Regions from separate parts of the Romboutsia sp. LXY-2 genome, predicted to be linked through region 3. Evidence: riboswitches for the same ligand, from Rfam matches in the RefSeq annotation. Region 3 holds a riboswitch; each other region holds the start of a gene.

Region 1 (4,408 bases), on a different contig from region 3:
TTTCGTTGGATCAACTGGTACTTCCGGCTTCGTTGGATCAACTGGCACTTCCGGTTTCGTTGGATCAACTGGCACTTCCGGTTTCGTTGGATCAACTGGCACTTCCGGTTTCGTTGGATCAACTGGTACTTCCGGCTTCGTTGGATCAACTGGTACTTCCGGTTTCGTCGGTTCCTCTGGCACTAAAGGTGTTTCCTCTTTTTCTGTTTTAACTGTGTTACTTACTCTATTACCGTCTTGATTGTAAAGAGTATTTGAAACAGTCGTCCCAGGTTTTACATTTGAAAAATCTGTTACTATTTTTATTTCTTGTCTAACATTTTCTTCTAATGCTTTTTTATTAGTTATATTAACAATGTGTGTTTTCTCATCATAATTTACATCAAAGTAATCTGTCTCTTCACTTGAAACATATTTAACATCTCCATGTAATTTATCAAATATATTTATTCCACCTTTATCAAATCTATTGCTATTTTCAAATACTATAGTATATGTAACGATTTGATTAGGATCATTATGCTCTATAAAGTTTCTATCTACTTTTTTATATCCAATAGTAGATCCAGAATAATCAAATGGAATTACTTCAAATTCTTCTTTTCCAGTTAATCTGACTCCATTTTCTGTATAATCTATTTTTGCTGTATTCAAAAGTTCCATTGTATCATCTAAAATTTTTACTGTATATTCTATTCTATACATATTAGTGTCAGATTTAGTTATTAAGTTATCATAATTTAAATTTCCTAAATCAACGAGAAAATTATCTTTTGACTTTTTTATATCCTTTACTTTATCTCTAGCATCTTTTATTTGCATGCCATAAGGACCGTTATAATACCTTTTAATTTTAAGTGAATCTTCTACTAATTCCATACCATAAGGTAATTGGTCACTTACAATTACCTTATCTAAACAACCATTTTTAGTATTTACTTCTATTACGAAATCAACCGTCTTGCAACCTGGTTTAATTTCTCCGCGTTGTGCAGCTACTTGTGTGTAGTAATTATTCTTAGGATTTGTCGGTGCATATTTAATTAAAACTCTATTTTCTGTACCTACTTCCCCATGTCTTTCAGGGCTTATTGTTATGGTGCTACTAGATTTTATATCTCCTTGGGATACAGTTACCGTAGCATCGATATCGTAGTTTGTATTATTCCTCGCCATGGCCCCTAATCCAAAGTATCCTTGAAAGCCTAACCTAACATTCTGTCCAAATACAAGTCTATACACCCTATCAGATACTTTCTGTATTTCTTTGAAATGCTTATTTCCTTCCCATCCAATTTGTACATTTTCAAGTCCTTTAGGAATTTGGACTTCCATATAGTCCCCTTCTTTTAATGCTCCATTGTTATTGATGTTGTAATCAACTTTAAATTTCACATATGAACCTGATTCTACCTTTTGAGAATCAGTAGTAATATTTACTGACATATGACTACTGGTCTCTGTAGCAAAAACTAGGCCAGGATTAAAGTTGTATACTAGGTATATAAATGCAAATATAAAACATAATAACCTTTTTACACCATTCCTTTTACTCATTTCTGTTCCCTCCATTGATTTTAATTTTTATAGTCTTTTTTTGCCTAGTGTTTATTTCATAGTTAAATGAATTATATTTAAAACAAAAAAAGACTATGATTAAAAATCATAGCCGGTTGCATCACTAACTCAACATACTCAAGGTGCCCATATTAAGAGTATGCTTCAACGTTTCTATGTGTAAAATTGTACTTAATGATGTAATTGATTATATCAGTCCTAAGGCACTTTGTAAATAATTGGTATGATTTCTTACTTATTTTTTTTCAAATTTTCTTATAAATTCTTCTTTCTCCAATTAACTAGTGTCTTTTATTCATCTATAGCGCTTTTACTTTAAACCCTCCACCTCTTACTTCATCTACATTATTAATAGATACAAATGCATTTTCATCAGTTTCATATATTAATTCTTTTACCTTAATAACTTGATTCGATGATACTATACAATAAATTAACTTCTTTTTATTATTCGTATACGCACCTTCAGCTTCTAAGAAAGTAACTCCTCTATGTATCTTAGTCATTATGGCTTCAGCTATTTCTTCATATTTATCTGATATAAGCAAAATAGATTTCTGTTTATTAAAGCAATTTTTTGCAGCTTCTAATGTTACAGACGTTATGTACATAGATACTATAGTGTACATAGCCAGCCTAACACCAAATATCATCCCACCAGCACACACTATTAATGTGTTTATTAATAAAAATGTTAATCCTATAGGTATATCATACTTTATTTTTAAAATAGCTGTAACAATATCCATTCCACCTAAAGATGCATTAGCTTTAAAAATTAATCCTAATCCTATACCTACAAAAACTCCTCCAAATATTGATTGCATCATAATATCATCGATATTTATAAATGCAAATAAATCTTGTGTAAATCCTAGTGCTATAGAATATATAATCATATTTATTAAGCTACTGTAGAAAAACTCCTTATCTACATATTTTCTAGAATATAAAAATATAGGTATATTTATTACGAATATAAAAATACCCATATTAATATTGTACATATAGTCTACAAGAACTGCTATTCCGGCAAAACCATTACTAAGTAAATTTGCCGGAGCCAAGAATCCATTGATTCCTATAATTGATAATATAATTCCTACAGTAATTAATAAGATTCTAATAAACTTATCTTTCCCCATTTAATTTCTCTCCTTTTTATATAATTAGCCCCCTAAGATAATTATATATCAATTACTCATACTAATAGTTGTATACATATATATCACCTAAAATTTATTTGTATGGTATTCTGTATCTGTAGGTAATCTATAATAACTAGTATCGAAATTTATTTTCCAATTTATTTCCATCATTCTATATCCTTGTTACTTATTATATCAAAAGTATAAAAACACACTTTATTAGAGTGTGCTTTCCATAATATATTCTATATATCCCGAGTCTTCATTATTTTGTTCTTTAATTATCTTAAATCCTCTATTAATATAAAACTTAACTGATTTATAATTATCCTTATATACTGCTAAATTTAATTTTTTATATCTTGCTAATGTGTAATTTATTAAACATTTACCTATGCCCTTCCCTTGTGATTCTATATCAACGAATAAAGCACCAATAAACTCATTATTTATAACACTTATAAATCCTTTTATAATATCATCCTCTTCATATACAAAAGTATTCGATATTGGTATGTACACATTTTTTACAGTATCATAGTTAATCTCCCAATATTGTTTTTTCATGAATTTATGAGCTTCTATAGTACTTTCTAGCCATATTTCCATTATTTTATCTATATCTTTATTTTCTAATTCTCTAATCATAATATTCACCCTTTCTATATATCTATATTTAAATATTAACATTATTAATTCTATGTTACTAGGTTCATAAATAAATCTATATTGATCTTGCACAATATTTAAAAGTTTCTAACCTATCATAAAAAATTGTTGACAATAAATCTAAAGATGGTTAATATAATAATAGTAATCATTACTACTATTACTCAGGAGGTATTAACTATGAATTTAAAAGGAACTAAAACAGAACAAAACTTAATGGCCGCTTTTGCAGGTGAATCTCAAGCTAGAAACAAGTATACTTACTATGCTTCTCAAGCTAAAAAAGAAGGTTACAACAAAATAGCTGCAGTATTCGAAGAAACTGCTCATAATGAAATGGCTCATGCAAAAATGTGGTTTAAGCTATTACATGAAGGTATTCCTACTACTGAAGAAAATTTAAAAGATGCTGCTAGTGGTGAAAACTACGAGTGGGTTGATATGTATGAGCAATTTGCTAAAGATGCAGAAGAAGAAGGATTCACTCAAATAGCATTCTTATTAAGAGCTGTTGGTAAAATCGAAAAGCAACACGAAGAAAGATACTTAGAACTATTAAAGAATGTTCAGGAAGAAAAAGTATTTGCTAAAGAAGAATCAGTTGAATGGAGATGTATGAACTGTGGCCATGTTCACGTAGGACCTAAAGCATTAGCAAAATGTCCAGTATGCGACCATCCTCAATCATACTTTGAAGTAAAATCTGAAAAATTCTAATTGTATTAATATGTATTCCTAAACTTACCATACAATAATAATTGACAATCAGGGTATATTTTTTTAGAATAATATTAATAATAATTACTATTATTATTCTAAAGGAGGAATGTTATGAAGTTCTCAAAACAACGAAAACTAATTCTGGATACAATACTTGAGAGTGATATACATCCTACAGCTGATTTTATTTATAATCATCTAAAAAAAGATAACCCTGAATTAAGTTTAGGAACTGTGTATAGAAATTTAGCTCAATTAGTTGACAATGGCTTTATAAGTAAGGTTAGCATGCC
Region 2 (4,408 bases), on a different contig from region 3:
GATTGAATACAACTGCAAAGATTGAACCTATTATTACTAGACTATCTGGTATTATGTAGTGATCTAAGTCTATAAAGGTGATTATTATTAGTAGGGATACTAAAAACATGTAGTATATTGTTTCTATGTTGTATCCAAAGCTAATGTATATTGTGGCAAAAAGTATACCTGTTAGTATCTCTACTAGTGCGTATCTTGGTGATATTTTTTTACCACAATATCTACATTTACCTTTTAGAAATACCCAGCTTAGTATTGGTACTAAGTCTAATGGTTTTAGTCTTGTGTTGCAGTTGTAGCAATGCGATGGTGGATTTGCTACTGATATTTTTTCTGGTATTCGATAGATGCATACGTTGAAGAAGCTACCGAATATAATCCCTATTAAAAATGATACTATTATAAAATATATATCCATTGTTATATTCTCCATCTATTATTAGTACATATCCATAGCACCATAGCTACTCATACCTAACATTTTTTGAGTATTTTCAAAATCTGTGCATCTACTTAATACAGCATCTGTAGTTATTTTATCTTGTCTATATAAGTTTATTAAGTCTTGATCCATAGTCTGCATACCTTGTCTTGATGATGTTTGTATTATGTTTGGTATTTGGAATGTTTTATTTTCTCTTATCAGGTTTCTTATTGCTGTATTTGCTATCATTATCTCCAAAGCAGCTACCCTTCCTTGTCCATCTGCTGTAGGTATTAACTGTTGAGATATTACACCTTCACATACTGTTGATAGCTGTATTCTTATTTGTTGCTGTTGCTCTGATGGAAACATATCTACTATCCTATCAATGGTTTTTGCCGCTCCTACTGTATGTAGTGTAGAAAATACTAGATGACCTGTCTCAGCTGCTGTAAGAGCTATTGATATAGATTCAGTGTCTCTCATCTCTCCTATAAGTATTACATCAGGGTCTTGACGAAGTATAGCTCTTAAGGCTGAGTGAAAGCTCTTTGAGTCTGTTCCTATCTCTCTTTGATTTACTATACTGTTTTTGTGCTTATGTACGTACTCTATAGGGTCTTCTAGTGTTATTATATGGGCTTGTCTGTTTGTATTTATGATATCTATAAGGCTAGCTAATGTAGTACTTTTACCACTCCCTGTAGGCCCTGTTACTAATACTAGACCTTTGTGTTTTTTTGTGAAACTGGTTAATACTTGTGGTAAATTTAGATTTTCGAAATTTGGTATGTCTGCGTTTATTGTTCTTATTGCTAGGGTATAATTTCCTTTTTGCTTGTAAGCATTTACTCTAAATCTATTTCCGTCTTCTAAAGATGCAGAGAAGTCTAACTCTCCTATTTGGTCTAGTAGTTTAAATCTTTCCTCTCCTGCTATTTCAAGTACTATTGGTTTTGTGTGTTCATTAGTTAGGATTGTATCTGATAGTTTTATAAATCTATCCTTTACTCTTGCCATAGGATTTGTACCTACTGTTATATGTATATCTGATGCTCCTAGATTGACACCTTTATTTAGCCATTCATATATATCCACTTTATATGTCTCCTCTTTTTCTAATATTTTACATTATAAACCCAATTTATAGATATTATAATATATCTATTGTTATTTATCTATATTGTAAAATTAATATATATTCATACTAATAGCAGTATTTATTTTTTATTATTCCAATCATTTATATTTAAATATTTTTAACTAAATATAAATATTTTTTATGACGAGGACTATATTAATTATTTATATATAAGCATTCTCAATCAATGATTCCCCTGTGAGTCGTATCAATTATGAAGCTATTAACTTATATAAACTCAATAAAAATTATCAACATGCAAAAAGTGGAGATAAATATCTCCACTTCTAATATATATTAATCTTTAATTAAAGGTACTTTTATGGTTGCTGTCGATCCGTTATTAGGAGTACTTTCTTTTGTAACACCAAGATCTGAAGCTAATTTATCTATTGAAGCATTACTCATATATGATCCTTTTATATCTATTACTAAAGTAACACCTTTAGTTGCTTGTGTTGATCCTGCCGCTAGTGTGTATGTAACTTTATTCGGAACATCTGGATTAGAATCTAAGTATCCACCTACCAATAAATCTGTTGTTGCTGTTCCGCCAGAAGCTGCTGCTATGCTTGTTGGTACCACATCATTGTCTGAATAGAAAACAGTTGTTGCTGATTTTATAGAAGCTACAGTAGCAGATATATCTGCTCCTTTAGACTTATCTATTTGCTTAAATAATGCGGGTACTGCTACTATTGCTAATATACCTATAATTGCTATTACTACTAATAGTTCTACTAATGTAAAACCTTTGTTGTTTTTCTTTTTCTTTAACATAAAAGTTCCCCCTCAATTTTCATTACTATAGACATAAAAAAAGGCCTCAAATATATATAGAAAATCTATATAATTTAGATAGCCGGTTGCACCACTTACTCCATATGTCTCAGGTGCCCATGTACAAGACATACTTCTTAGTATCTATAGTATTTTTATATACTAATTATAGCATGTTTTATCTCTACACGCATTACTTTTATTACATTTTTTACCATATTATTATTTTATAGTATTACTACTTTAGTATATATTCTTTTACTACTTACATTTAATAAATCAATAAAATTAGAAGCTATTTTTATAGCTTCTGATTTTATTATTAAAATAATTCTGGCATCTCTTCACTAATATTTAAAATTGTCGGAATATCCCTATCCATATTAGCTATAGATGAATATTGCCCGTTATCCTGTAGTAATAATGAATAGGCCAATACATAGCTTGTTTTTTTGTTATTAAATCTATTTAAACCCTTAACATCAATAGTTCTTCCTGTAATATATTGTGAACCAATTTTTATTTTTGAATTAGGGTCAACTGTCATATCTTCATTATACCTATATAGATATATGCTATCTTCATCTAGCATGGCATTTTCCGGTATTACTACTTTGAAATTCCCATTATCTTTATTTATATCTACTTTAACTCCCAAGGTATAATATACATTTTTTACACCATTTATAGTACCTTCTTGGACTTTATAATTATTTTTATCAGTAAGTAGTAGTCCATGTGACACTATTTTATTTATACCTTGAAGAATAAAACTACTTTCAGGTAAATTTTGTTCTTTAATTATTTGCTTATTATTCAAAGATACATCATTATAAATAATTTTACCATCTGATTCACTAAATATCACTTTTCCAAGATTCTCACTGCTTATTTCTAGTCTTATCTTCACAGGTTCTGAATAATAAAAATAACCTTCTTTGGCATCTGCTTGAGTGTTTAGTTTATAATTAACAACGCCTTCAATTACACCATTTAATTTATTTGTACTCCCACTATTATAGGCATAGTTGAATGTATGTGTTGATGATCCTATCTGAGATTTTACATCAAATCCATTCGGTAAAATATCTGTTAATTGAATATTGTTTACATATAAACTTTGCACTAACTGAGCATTGTTAAGATCCTGTTTTGTTCGATAAAAATCTGTTACAGGTATATTGTTTGGTGTTAATGTATATTCTAGTACAAAATTATTATTGTAATAGTTTGTTATACTTCTTTGTAGTGTAAATCTTGTATCAACAATAAATGGACCATATTTACCTTGCTTTGTCATTTTAAAATTATCACCTGTTTTCATTCCAGACTCATATAATATATAATATTTGCCTGGTTCTTCAGGTATCTTAACACCACTTTCACCTGTAAATCCACCATCTGATGTTTCACCCGGGGCTTTACTTTTAGAAGGATAAAACCATTCTTTAGGTATATTTTTATAGTCTCGCTCATTTCCACTTTTTGTAGTTGTAGTATACTTAAGATTAAATGCAGCTTCAGCTCCACAGTTAAAATACTCTATAAATATAGGATAGTACTTATTTTTATCTAAGTTAATTTTATTTTGTGGGTTATCCCATTTTGGGCCATGAACTGTAAAATTTTCTACAAGAACTATATTTTCGCCATCTACATTTATAGTTACTTTTATTCCATCGTCTGATTTTGTACCAAATCTATACTCTCCACTTTCAGGTACCTTTATATATCCCCATGTTTTACTTGCTTCTTTATATGTCCCACCTACATTGGAGTACTGAGTAAATACATTTTGTGGTACCCATCTACTTTCTTCTCTTTGAGTTATAGGATTATAATATTTTTCTTCTCTTACATAATCACTCGGATTATTGGTAGTTGTTGTAGACGCAGGTTTATAGCTTGCACCATCTGAGTAAGGATACTTGTATAAATCCTCTCTTTTCTCCCATTGACTTGTTAACCAACCTATGTTTGTACTATCTATACCATATTGCGGAAGAGCTGATACATCATAAGATTGTTGAGTCAAATATCCATTTTTAGATAAATCTATATCC
Region 3 (4,408 bases):
TTATTGGATTTAGGGTTATATATAAGGTGTTAATTAGTATGTAAACACTTTCTATAGGAGCGAGTTTTATGTGAAATCCGTTGTCTACTAGACTTAGCTTTATTTTTCCTAAATTATTTATTGCTGATTTTGTTTGAGATTTTATATCTTCAAAATCTATTGTTGTGTTGTTTAAATTATTTAAAAGTTGATTTATATCTATTTCTAAGTCTGAAGATTGATTTTTATCAAGTTGTGATTTAAAGGCTTCATCAATTATATAGTAAAGAATTACTTTTTCTAAAAAAGGAAGCTTTGTAGGTGAATTTGCTATTATATTTGGTATATAAAATTTCATATTTATATTAATCTCCTGGTTAAAATTTATTTGATATTTTAGGTTCTAATGTATAGATTATAAAAAATATAATAAATAATTACAAGGTTTGGCCTTATTAATACTTAAGATATATAAATGGAGTATATAGAAAAAAGACTTATATATTAAAAAAAATAATTATTAGCACTCTATACTTGACACTGCTAACAAAATTATTATAATAATAAATATAAGGGAAAAAAGAAACACAGGAGGAGATATTATGTTAAATCAAAAAGGTAGTATATCAATACATACGGAGAATATTTTTCCAATAATAAAGAAATGGTTATACTCTGATAAGGATATCTTCATCAGAGAGCTAATAAGTAATGGGTGTGATGCTGTTAATAAACACAAAAAACTTATTGCACTTGGAGAAATACAGGGGCAAGGAAATCAAGATTATAAAGTGACTGTAAAAATAGATAAAGAAAATGGTACGCTTATATTTGAAGATAATGGTATAGGTATGAGCGCTGATGAAGTTAATAAATATATAAATCAAGTTGCATTTTCTGGTGCAGAAGATTTCTTCAATAAATACAAGGATAAGATGAATGAAGAAAATGATATAATAGGTCACTTTGGATTAGGATTCTATTCTTCTTTCATGGTATCTAAAAAAGTTCAAATAGATACTTTATCTTATAAAGAAGATTCTAAACCTGTAAGATGGGTAAGTGAAGGTGGACTAGAATATGAAATAAGTGAAAGTGACACTAGAGACACTAGAGGTACTACAATTACTTTATACTTAGAAGATGATAGCAAGGAATTTTTAGAAGAATATACAGTAAGAAGTATAGTAGATAAGTATTGTTCATTCTTACCTGTAGATATATATTTAGAAACAATTAAAGAAAAATCAGATGAAGTTAAGGATGAAAACAAAGAGGAAGTAGTAGAACCAAAACCAATAAACGATACACATCCATTATGGTTAAAATCACCTAAGGATTGTACTGATGAAGAATACAAAGAGTTTTATAGAAAAGTATTTAGAACTTTTGACGAGCCATTATTCTGGATACATCTAAATGTTGATTATCCATTTAACTTAAAAGGTATATTATACTTCCCTAAATTAAAGAACGAGTTTGAACTTATAGAAGGTAAGGTTAAGCTATACAACAACCAAGTATTTGTTGCTGATAATATAAAAGAAGTAATACCTGAGTTTTTATTACTATTAAAAGGTGTAATAGATTGTCCAGACTTACCTCTAAATGTATCTAGAAGTTTCTTACAAAATGATAAAGATGTAAGTAAAATATCTAAGCATATTGTTAAGAAAGTTGCTGACAAACTTAAATCATTACACAAAAATGAAAAAGAAAATTACGAAAAATTCTGGGATGATATACAAGTATTTATCAAGTTTGGGTGCTTAAAAGATGAAGGATTCTATGATAAGGTAAAAGATAGTATATTATTTAAAACTATAAACTCTGAGTATGTAACGTTAAATGAATACTTAGAAAAAGCTAAAGAAAAACATGAAAATAAAGTATTCTATGTAAGTAATGAACAGCAGCAAGCTCAATATATAAAATTATTTAAGGATTATGAATTAGATGCTGTAATACTTGATTCTACAATAGATAATCACTTTATTTCATTTGCAGAATATAAAAATCAAGGTGTTAGTTTCAATAGAATAGATGCAGATTTATCTGATATTCTAAAAAATGGTGAAGAAGCTAGCAGTGAAACAAAAGAAACTATAGAAAACTTATTTAAGGATGCTGTAGGAGAAAGAATAAAAACTTATACAGTAGAAAGCTTAAAGAGTGAAGATACACCAGCTATAATACTAGTTTCAGAACACTCTAGAAGAATGGCTGAGATGAAGTCTCAATTTGCTGGTATGGATTTTGGCATGTCTTTTGAAGAAGAAAAGACATTAGTTATAAATAACAACAGTCCAATTGTTAAGAAGATTGTTGAGCTAAAAGATGATGAAAGTAAGAAAGAGCAGGTAGAGTTAATTTGTAATCAAATAGTTGATGTAGCATTACTTTCTAATAAAGAATTAGACTCTAAAGAGTTAGATGAATTTATAAAGAGAAATAACAAACTTATGAATATGATAATATCATTATAGTTTATAAAAAACCCCTCTAGTCATTTTTTGCGACGGAGGGGTTTTTATTATGATTATAAAATATAAAATAAAAATTTTCAGAAAATTTAAAAATGTAGTTGAAATATTATAAAACTTCGTATACTATTTAAATTAATAAAAACCTGATATAATTGGCAAACTTAGAGAAATCTGAGGACGCAAAGCTAAAGGGGCTAAGTATATTTATATAAGCCAGCCAGTTGCACTATAAACTTGAGTATTTTTGTGAAAATATTTAAGTTTATTTATAACGCAACTACCTTTAAAAATAAAAGGTAGTTTTTTTATTATCTAAGAAATATATACTACAAGTCCGCCAAATACGTTATAAATAGTTAAATTACAGTGCCACATTATGTATGGTTTTATAACTAATAATGGAGGTGATTAAATAAAAAATTATTTAGCAATTACTGATATCTTATGGAAAGAGATTTAATTAGGTTGAAAATTTTAAAGAGTAATCAGGGGGATGAGTATGAAAAATAAAAAAATATATGCAATAGCAGCATCAGCTATAATAGCGGCACCTATTATATTTACAACACCAGCATTTGCAGGAGCCAATGCAAGTGGATTATGGTCTAAATTAGAGAGACAATTAAGTGTTAATAGAATAATTAAAGACATAGAAAGATTATCTATGGATGAGTTATTAGAAAATAATAAAGATAATGCAAGGGTAACTGGATTTGAAGGGGAGCATGAGGCAGCGGATTATATATTAGGTCAGTTTAATAAACTTGGTCTTAACACAGAGTTAAGAACTATTGATGGTATAGATGGATTTATAGATGAAGGGTCAGCTTGTATTGTAGATGGGACAAATCTTTCTGTAAAAACTATGACATATTCTCAACCTACAAATGGAGAATTAAAAGGAGAATTAGCCTATGCTGGAATAGGAACTGAAGATGAATGTAGGGAAGTGAACTTAGAAGGTAAAATAGCACTTATACAAAGGGGTAGCATATCTTTTGCAGAAAAAGCAAAAAATGCTTATGCTAATGGTGCAGTAGGTGTAATTATATATAACAATACAAATGGAACATTAAGTGGGACATTGGGTTCTTTAGCTGATAGTAAAGGGCCAACTGTTGGTATGAGTAAAGCAGATGGAGAAGCATTATTATCGAAGATAAATTCGGGACAAACTGTAGAAGCTTCTCTTGAAGTAAATACTTTAGTAAAAAAAGATAGTTATTCTTACAATGTAATAGGAGAAATACCAGCTCACAAAAATGCTAAAAACCCTCAAACTATAGTAATAGGAGCACATTTTGATAGTGTAAGTTGTCCAGGAGCAAATGATAATGCAAGTGGTACTGCTACTATATTAGAAGTTGCTAAATTATTATCTCAACCAGAATTTAAAAATAAATTACAATATAATGTAAGATTTGTGGCATTTGGAGCAGAAGAAATAGGGTTAATAGGTTCTGATGAATATGTTGCCCAACTTGTAGACTCAGGAGAGGCTAAAGATATAGCAGGTATGATAAATCTTGACATGGTTGGAGTTGGAGAGAGTCTAGTAACATATAATATAAATAATAATGCAGATCATAAGATGACTGATATTGCAGAGGCAAGTATAAAAGAATTAGGATATGAATATGGTGGACATTATAACTCAGGTTCAAGTGATCATGCACCATTTGAATATGCAGGAATACCGGCAGTATTTATACAATTCTCGCCGGACCCATACTATCATACAGATGAAGATACTGTAGATAAAATAGATCCAAATAACATATATGAAACATCTACTGTAGTATTAGATATGATTATGGATATGAATAATAAGAAACCAGGAAATTCTAATAAAAAGATAGTAAAAACAGATATGGAATATGAGAATCAACAGATGCCAAGAAAATAGGTAACAAAATAGTATAATTAGCTCAATATTTGAGATA
Region 4 (4,408 bases), on a different contig from region 3:
AAAGATTTAGAGTAGGATTATAATTTCCTGACTCTATTAATCCTATAGTTTGTCTTGTTACCCCTACTGCTTTGGCTAAATCGTCTTGTTTCATATCACATTCGATACGAGCTATTTTCATTCTTTTATTCTTCATATAAACCTCCTTATATTACATATGATATGATATAAATTACAAAAAGTAAACTATATATTGCATTTTGTTTTATAAAATATTCATTTAACTCTTTTAATGAAGTTGGTTTATATTGAAATTTTCTATATAAATTAATAAATTATTAAGTGAATATTTGAATTTAGAAAATCGAAAATAAATAAATAATAAGCAAAAATATACTTGGTAAAAAAGATTTTTATTTGGGTAATATAATCTTATACGAATCATTTAAGATAGGAGAGACATAAATGAAATACATTGTAAAAAGGGATGGCACAAAAGAAATATTCAACCGTAACAAAGTTTTTAACGCTATTTATAAATCAACTATCAACAGCAAACACGGCATAGATGCTAATCTTGCAGAAGAAATATCATTAAAAATAGAAGACCTTATAAATAGCAAAGATGAAATTACAGTAGAAGAAATTCAAGATACTGTAGAGCTATTACTTATGGAATCAAATAGAAAAGATGTAGCTAAAAAATACATCTTATACAGAGAAAAAAGATCAGATATTAGAAGTACAAAATGGAAAATGGACGAACTTCAAAAATCCATATGGAGCAATAAATATCAATACAACAATGAGTCTTTCAACGAATGGATAGAAAGAATATCTGGAGGCAATAAGAAAATAGCAAAGCTAATAAAAGAGAGAAAGTTCTTATTTGCAGGGCGAATATTAGCAAATAGAGGATTGCCAAAGGAAGGTATAAAAGTAACCTACTCAAATTGCTACGTATTAACACCACCTGAAGATAGTATAGAAAGTATCTTTGACACAGCTAAAAGACTAGCAAGAACCTTTAGCTATGGTGGAGGAGTAGGCTTTGATATTTCAAAACTAAGACCAAAAGGATCAGCTGTGCATAACTCAGCTAAGACAACTACAGGTGCAGTATCCTTTATGGATTTATACAGTATGACAACAGGGCTAATAGGACAAAGAGGAAGACGAGGAGCATTAATGATATCAATGGATGTTAATCATCCTGATATTGGAGAATTTATAGATATAAAGACAGATTTAGAAAGAGTAACTAAGGCAAATATATCAGTTAGAATAAATGATGAGTTTATGAAAGCTGTTGAAAATAAAGAAAAGTATGAGTGTAAATTTGTAGTAGACTCAACGGGTGAAGTTGTAAGTAAGGTAGTAGATGCTTATGAGCTTTTCATGAAGTTAGTAGTAAACAACTGGGACTATGCAGAACCAGGAATACTATTTTGGGACCACATTGAGAAAAATCATTTATTAAGTGAAGATAAAGAATTTAAATATGCAGGAGTTAATCCATGTGCGGAGGAGCCATTACCAGCAGGAGGTAGTTGTTTATTGGGCTCAATAAATTTATCTGAATTTATAGTAGAACCATTTACAGATAACGCAATATTTGATATAGAGAAATTTAAAGACTGTGTCCATGAAAGTGTAGTAGCACTTAATGAAGTATTAGAAGAAGGACTAGATTTACATCCATTAAAAGAGCAAAAAGAAACAGTAGGTAAATACAGACAAATAGGTCTTGGTGTAATGGGAATTGCTGATATGATGATAAAGCTAAACATAAGATATGGCTCAAAAGAAGCTATAGACCTTTGCGAAACTTTATCAAAAACAATGCTAAATGCGGCAGTAAAACAGTCAGCACTGATAGCAAAAGCAAAAGGAACTTATGAAAATTACAACAAAGAAGCCTTATTTAGTTCAGAGTTCTTCAAAAATAACGTAGAGCAAGATGTTAAAGAACTAGTTGAAAAATATGGTCTTAGAAATTCTCAAATACTTACAATACCACCAACAGGTTCAATTTCAACAATGCTTGGAATAAGTGGTGGAATAGAGCCAATGTTTAATACGTCCTACACAAGAAAGACAGAGACACTACATGACAAGGATGTATATTACAAGGTATACACTCCAATAGTTGAACAATACATGGATGTGAAGGATTTAATAGATGAAAAAGATCTACCAGACATCTTTGTAACAGCTATGACTTTAAGCCCTAAAGAAAGAATAGAAATGCAAAATGCTTGGCAAAAATACATTGATGCATCAATTTCATCAACAATAAATCTTCCTTATCAAGCTACTCCTAAAGATGTTTACGATATATATATGTTAGCTTGGAAAAATAATCTTAAGGGAATAACAATATATCGTGATGGATGTAAGAGAAGTGGTGTACTATTAAACGATAAAAATAAGAACAAGAAAAGTGAAGATAAAGAAAGTAGCGAAGAAAAGACAGAAGAGAAAAATGTAAAAGAAGTTAAGAAGGAAAGTAATGCTGAACATAATAAAGATAGTAATAAAGAACATGAAAGTGAAAGATTTGTTTGCCCAGAGTGTGGTAATGAAGCAATAATACCTACAGGTGGTTGCGCTATTTGTATGCAGTGTGGTTATAGTAAGTGCAATTAAGTAGTATTAAAGATAAGAATCCTGATAATACTTAGAGTATATAAAAAGAAGTCTGGGTATTAGTACAAGGAGAAAGAATGGATAATAATGAATTAAATAGTTCGCTAGATAATAATAAAGGTATAATATTTGTGTGTAGATACTGTGGTGAATTGTTTTGGAGCTTTGAAGAAAGAGACAAGCATAAAGCAAACTGTGAGCACAAAAAAGTTATTAAGTTAAGTAGACAAGTAGAGGTATACTAGTAGTGCATATAAGTAATGTTTGAGAAATAATGATTTCTTTACTATTAAGAGGTTATAGTCTATGAAAATAAAGTAGTTTAGCATAAAAGCTAGACTACTTTATTTTATTGTAGAAAAATGTAATAATTAGGAATCTAAATTATTCTAAAGTACCATTAAAATTACTACCCCATTATGATTACAACCATTAAAAATTAATTTAAAATATAATTAAAAAGTATTAAAATTATTAATCTTTTAAGTGAAGAAAAAAATAGTTTTTAGAAGTGAAGAAATATATCTTATATGTGGGCACTTAGAGATATATGGAGCTAGTAGTGCAACCGGCTAAATAACTGGTATATTTTTAAGGGGGAATAAATATGCAAGTTATTGTAATATCAGAATCACTTATAATTAGAAAAGGTATAGAAGGCATATTATCAAAAGAAAACTGTGTAAGAGACATTACAGAAAGTCATATATTTTCAGAAGCATATGAAGGAAATTATGATTTAATACTTATCGATTTAAACAAGAATAATGAACAATATTTAGATTATATTAGAGAAATAAAATGTAAGACTAATGCCAAAATCATGATATTAGATTTTTATGAAAATAAAAGTATATTTTCAAAATGTATGAAGGCAGGAGTAGATGGATACATATTGGCAAATATCGATTCAGAAGATATAGCTTATGCTGTAAAACAATTATCTAAAGGAAAAAAATATTACGATGGAGATTTTATAGAAAATTATATATCAAGAAAAAGTACAGAACAAGTGGATGAACTTACAAAAAGAGAAAGAGAAATACTAATATGCATAGCAAAAGGTAAAAGTAATTTTGAAATATCAAAGGACTTATTTATAACTGAACATACAGTAAAAAAACATACCAGCAATATTTTCTCTAAACTAAATTTAAAAGACCGAATTCAAGCAGCAATATATGCTTACGACAAGGGGCTATTAGTATTATAAAATATAAAAATAAGATTAGACTAGTGAAAAATTTATTTCCACTAGTCTAATTTCAGTAACATTTTTAAGCTCTAGTTAAATTAAATAAATAGTCTAGATATACCTGTTTGATTGAAATCTTTTTATCCTTAGAAATAGGTACCTGGCTTCCATTAGATAAAAGAAAATCACAATCAGAATAATTTTTCACATGCTCCAAGTTTACAATATAGCTTCTATGGCATCTTAAAAATATATCAGAATCTAATAATTTTTCAATCTGAGATAATGTCATATACGTCTTTATTGAATCAGAGGTAGTATGTATCAAACAATATTTATTAAATACTTCAATATATAAGATATTTTTTTGTAGAATCTTTATTAATAATCTATTAGATAAGACTTCAATATACTTTGAAGGCTGTGATAATAGTGAAAAACATCTATTTAAAGTGTTTAGAAGAACTTCAGATTTTATTGGTTTAACCAAGTAATCAAATGCATACACAGAGAATGCATCAAGGGCATGCTCATTACTAACAGTAGTAAAAATTATAATACAGCTTGAATCTATTTCTCTAATTTTTCTTGCAATATCAATACCAGTCATATCACTATTATCAT

The links. Region 3 has a riboswitch for cyclic di-GMP ahead of ACI48P_RS01190 (M20/M25/M40 family metallo-hydrolase). Riboswitches for the same ligand answer to the same signal wherever they lie in the genome.
Region 1: linked by a shared signal. The riboswitch ahead of ACI48P_RS15930 (hypothetical protein) and the one ahead of ACI48P_RS01190 (M20/M25/M40 family metallo-hydrolase) in region 3 are both predicted to bind cyclic di-GMP.
Region 2: linked by a shared signal. The riboswitch ahead of ACI48P_RS20750 (type II secretion system protein) and the one ahead of ACI48P_RS01190 (M20/M25/M40 family metallo-hydrolase) in region 3 are both predicted to bind cyclic di-GMP.
Region 4: linked by a shared signal. The riboswitch ahead of ACI48P_RS16440 (LuxR C-terminal-related transcriptional regulator) and the one ahead of ACI48P_RS01190 (M20/M25/M40 family metallo-hydrolase) in region 3 are both predicted to bind cyclic di-GMP.

The regions. Positions count from the first base shown of each region.
Region 1 covers NZ_JBKFGI010000009.1:95,322-99,729, reverse strand. Annotated here, with positions in the region: partial or broken gene ACI48P_RS15930 (hypothetical protein) at 1-1,557, opposite strand, end outside; cyclic di-GMP riboswitch class II at 1,659-1,742, opposite strand; gene ACI48P_RS15925 (YitT family protein) at 1,878-2,723, opposite strand; gene ACI48P_RS15920 (N-acetyltransferase) at 2,946-3,374, opposite strand; gene rbr (rubrerythrin) at 3,576-4,112, shown strand; gene ACI48P_RS15910 (Fur family transcriptional regulator) at 4,227-4,408, shown strand, end outside.
Region 2 covers NZ_JBKFGI010000019.1:54,494-58,901, reverse strand. Annotated here, with positions in the region: gene ACI48P_RS20760 (prepilin peptidase) at 1-418, opposite strand, end outside; gene ACI48P_RS20755 (type IV pilus twitching motility protein PilT) at 440-1,522, opposite strand; gene ACI48P_RS20750 (type II secretion system protein) at 1,863-2,345, opposite strand; cyclic di-GMP riboswitch class II at 2,417-2,500, opposite strand; gene ACI48P_RS20745 (VWA domain-containing protein) at 2,668-4,408, opposite strand, start outside.
Region 3 covers NZ_JBKFGI010000001.1:257,499-261,906, reverse strand. Annotated here, with positions in the region: gene ACI48P_RS01200 (hypothetical protein) at 1-337, opposite strand, end outside; gene htpG (molecular chaperone HtpG) at 582-2,465, shown strand; cyclic di-GMP riboswitch class I at 2,610-2,694, shown strand; gene ACI48P_RS01190 (M20/M25/M40 family metallo-hydrolase) at 2,965-4,371, shown strand.
Region 4 covers NZ_JBKFGI010000011.1:93,987-98,394, reverse strand. Annotated here, with positions in the region: gene ACI48P_RS16455 (helix-turn-helix transcriptional regulator) at 1-136, opposite strand, end outside; gene ACI48P_RS16450 (adenosylcobalamin-dependent ribonucleoside-diphosphate reductase) at 406-2,589, shown strand; gene ACI48P_RS16445 (hypothetical protein) at 2,667-2,834, shown strand; cyclic di-GMP riboswitch class II at 3,089-3,172, shown strand; gene ACI48P_RS16440 (LuxR C-terminal-related transcriptional regulator) at 3,197-3,802, shown strand; gene ACI48P_RS16435 (LytR/AlgR family response regulator transcription factor) at 3,867-4,408, opposite strand, start outside.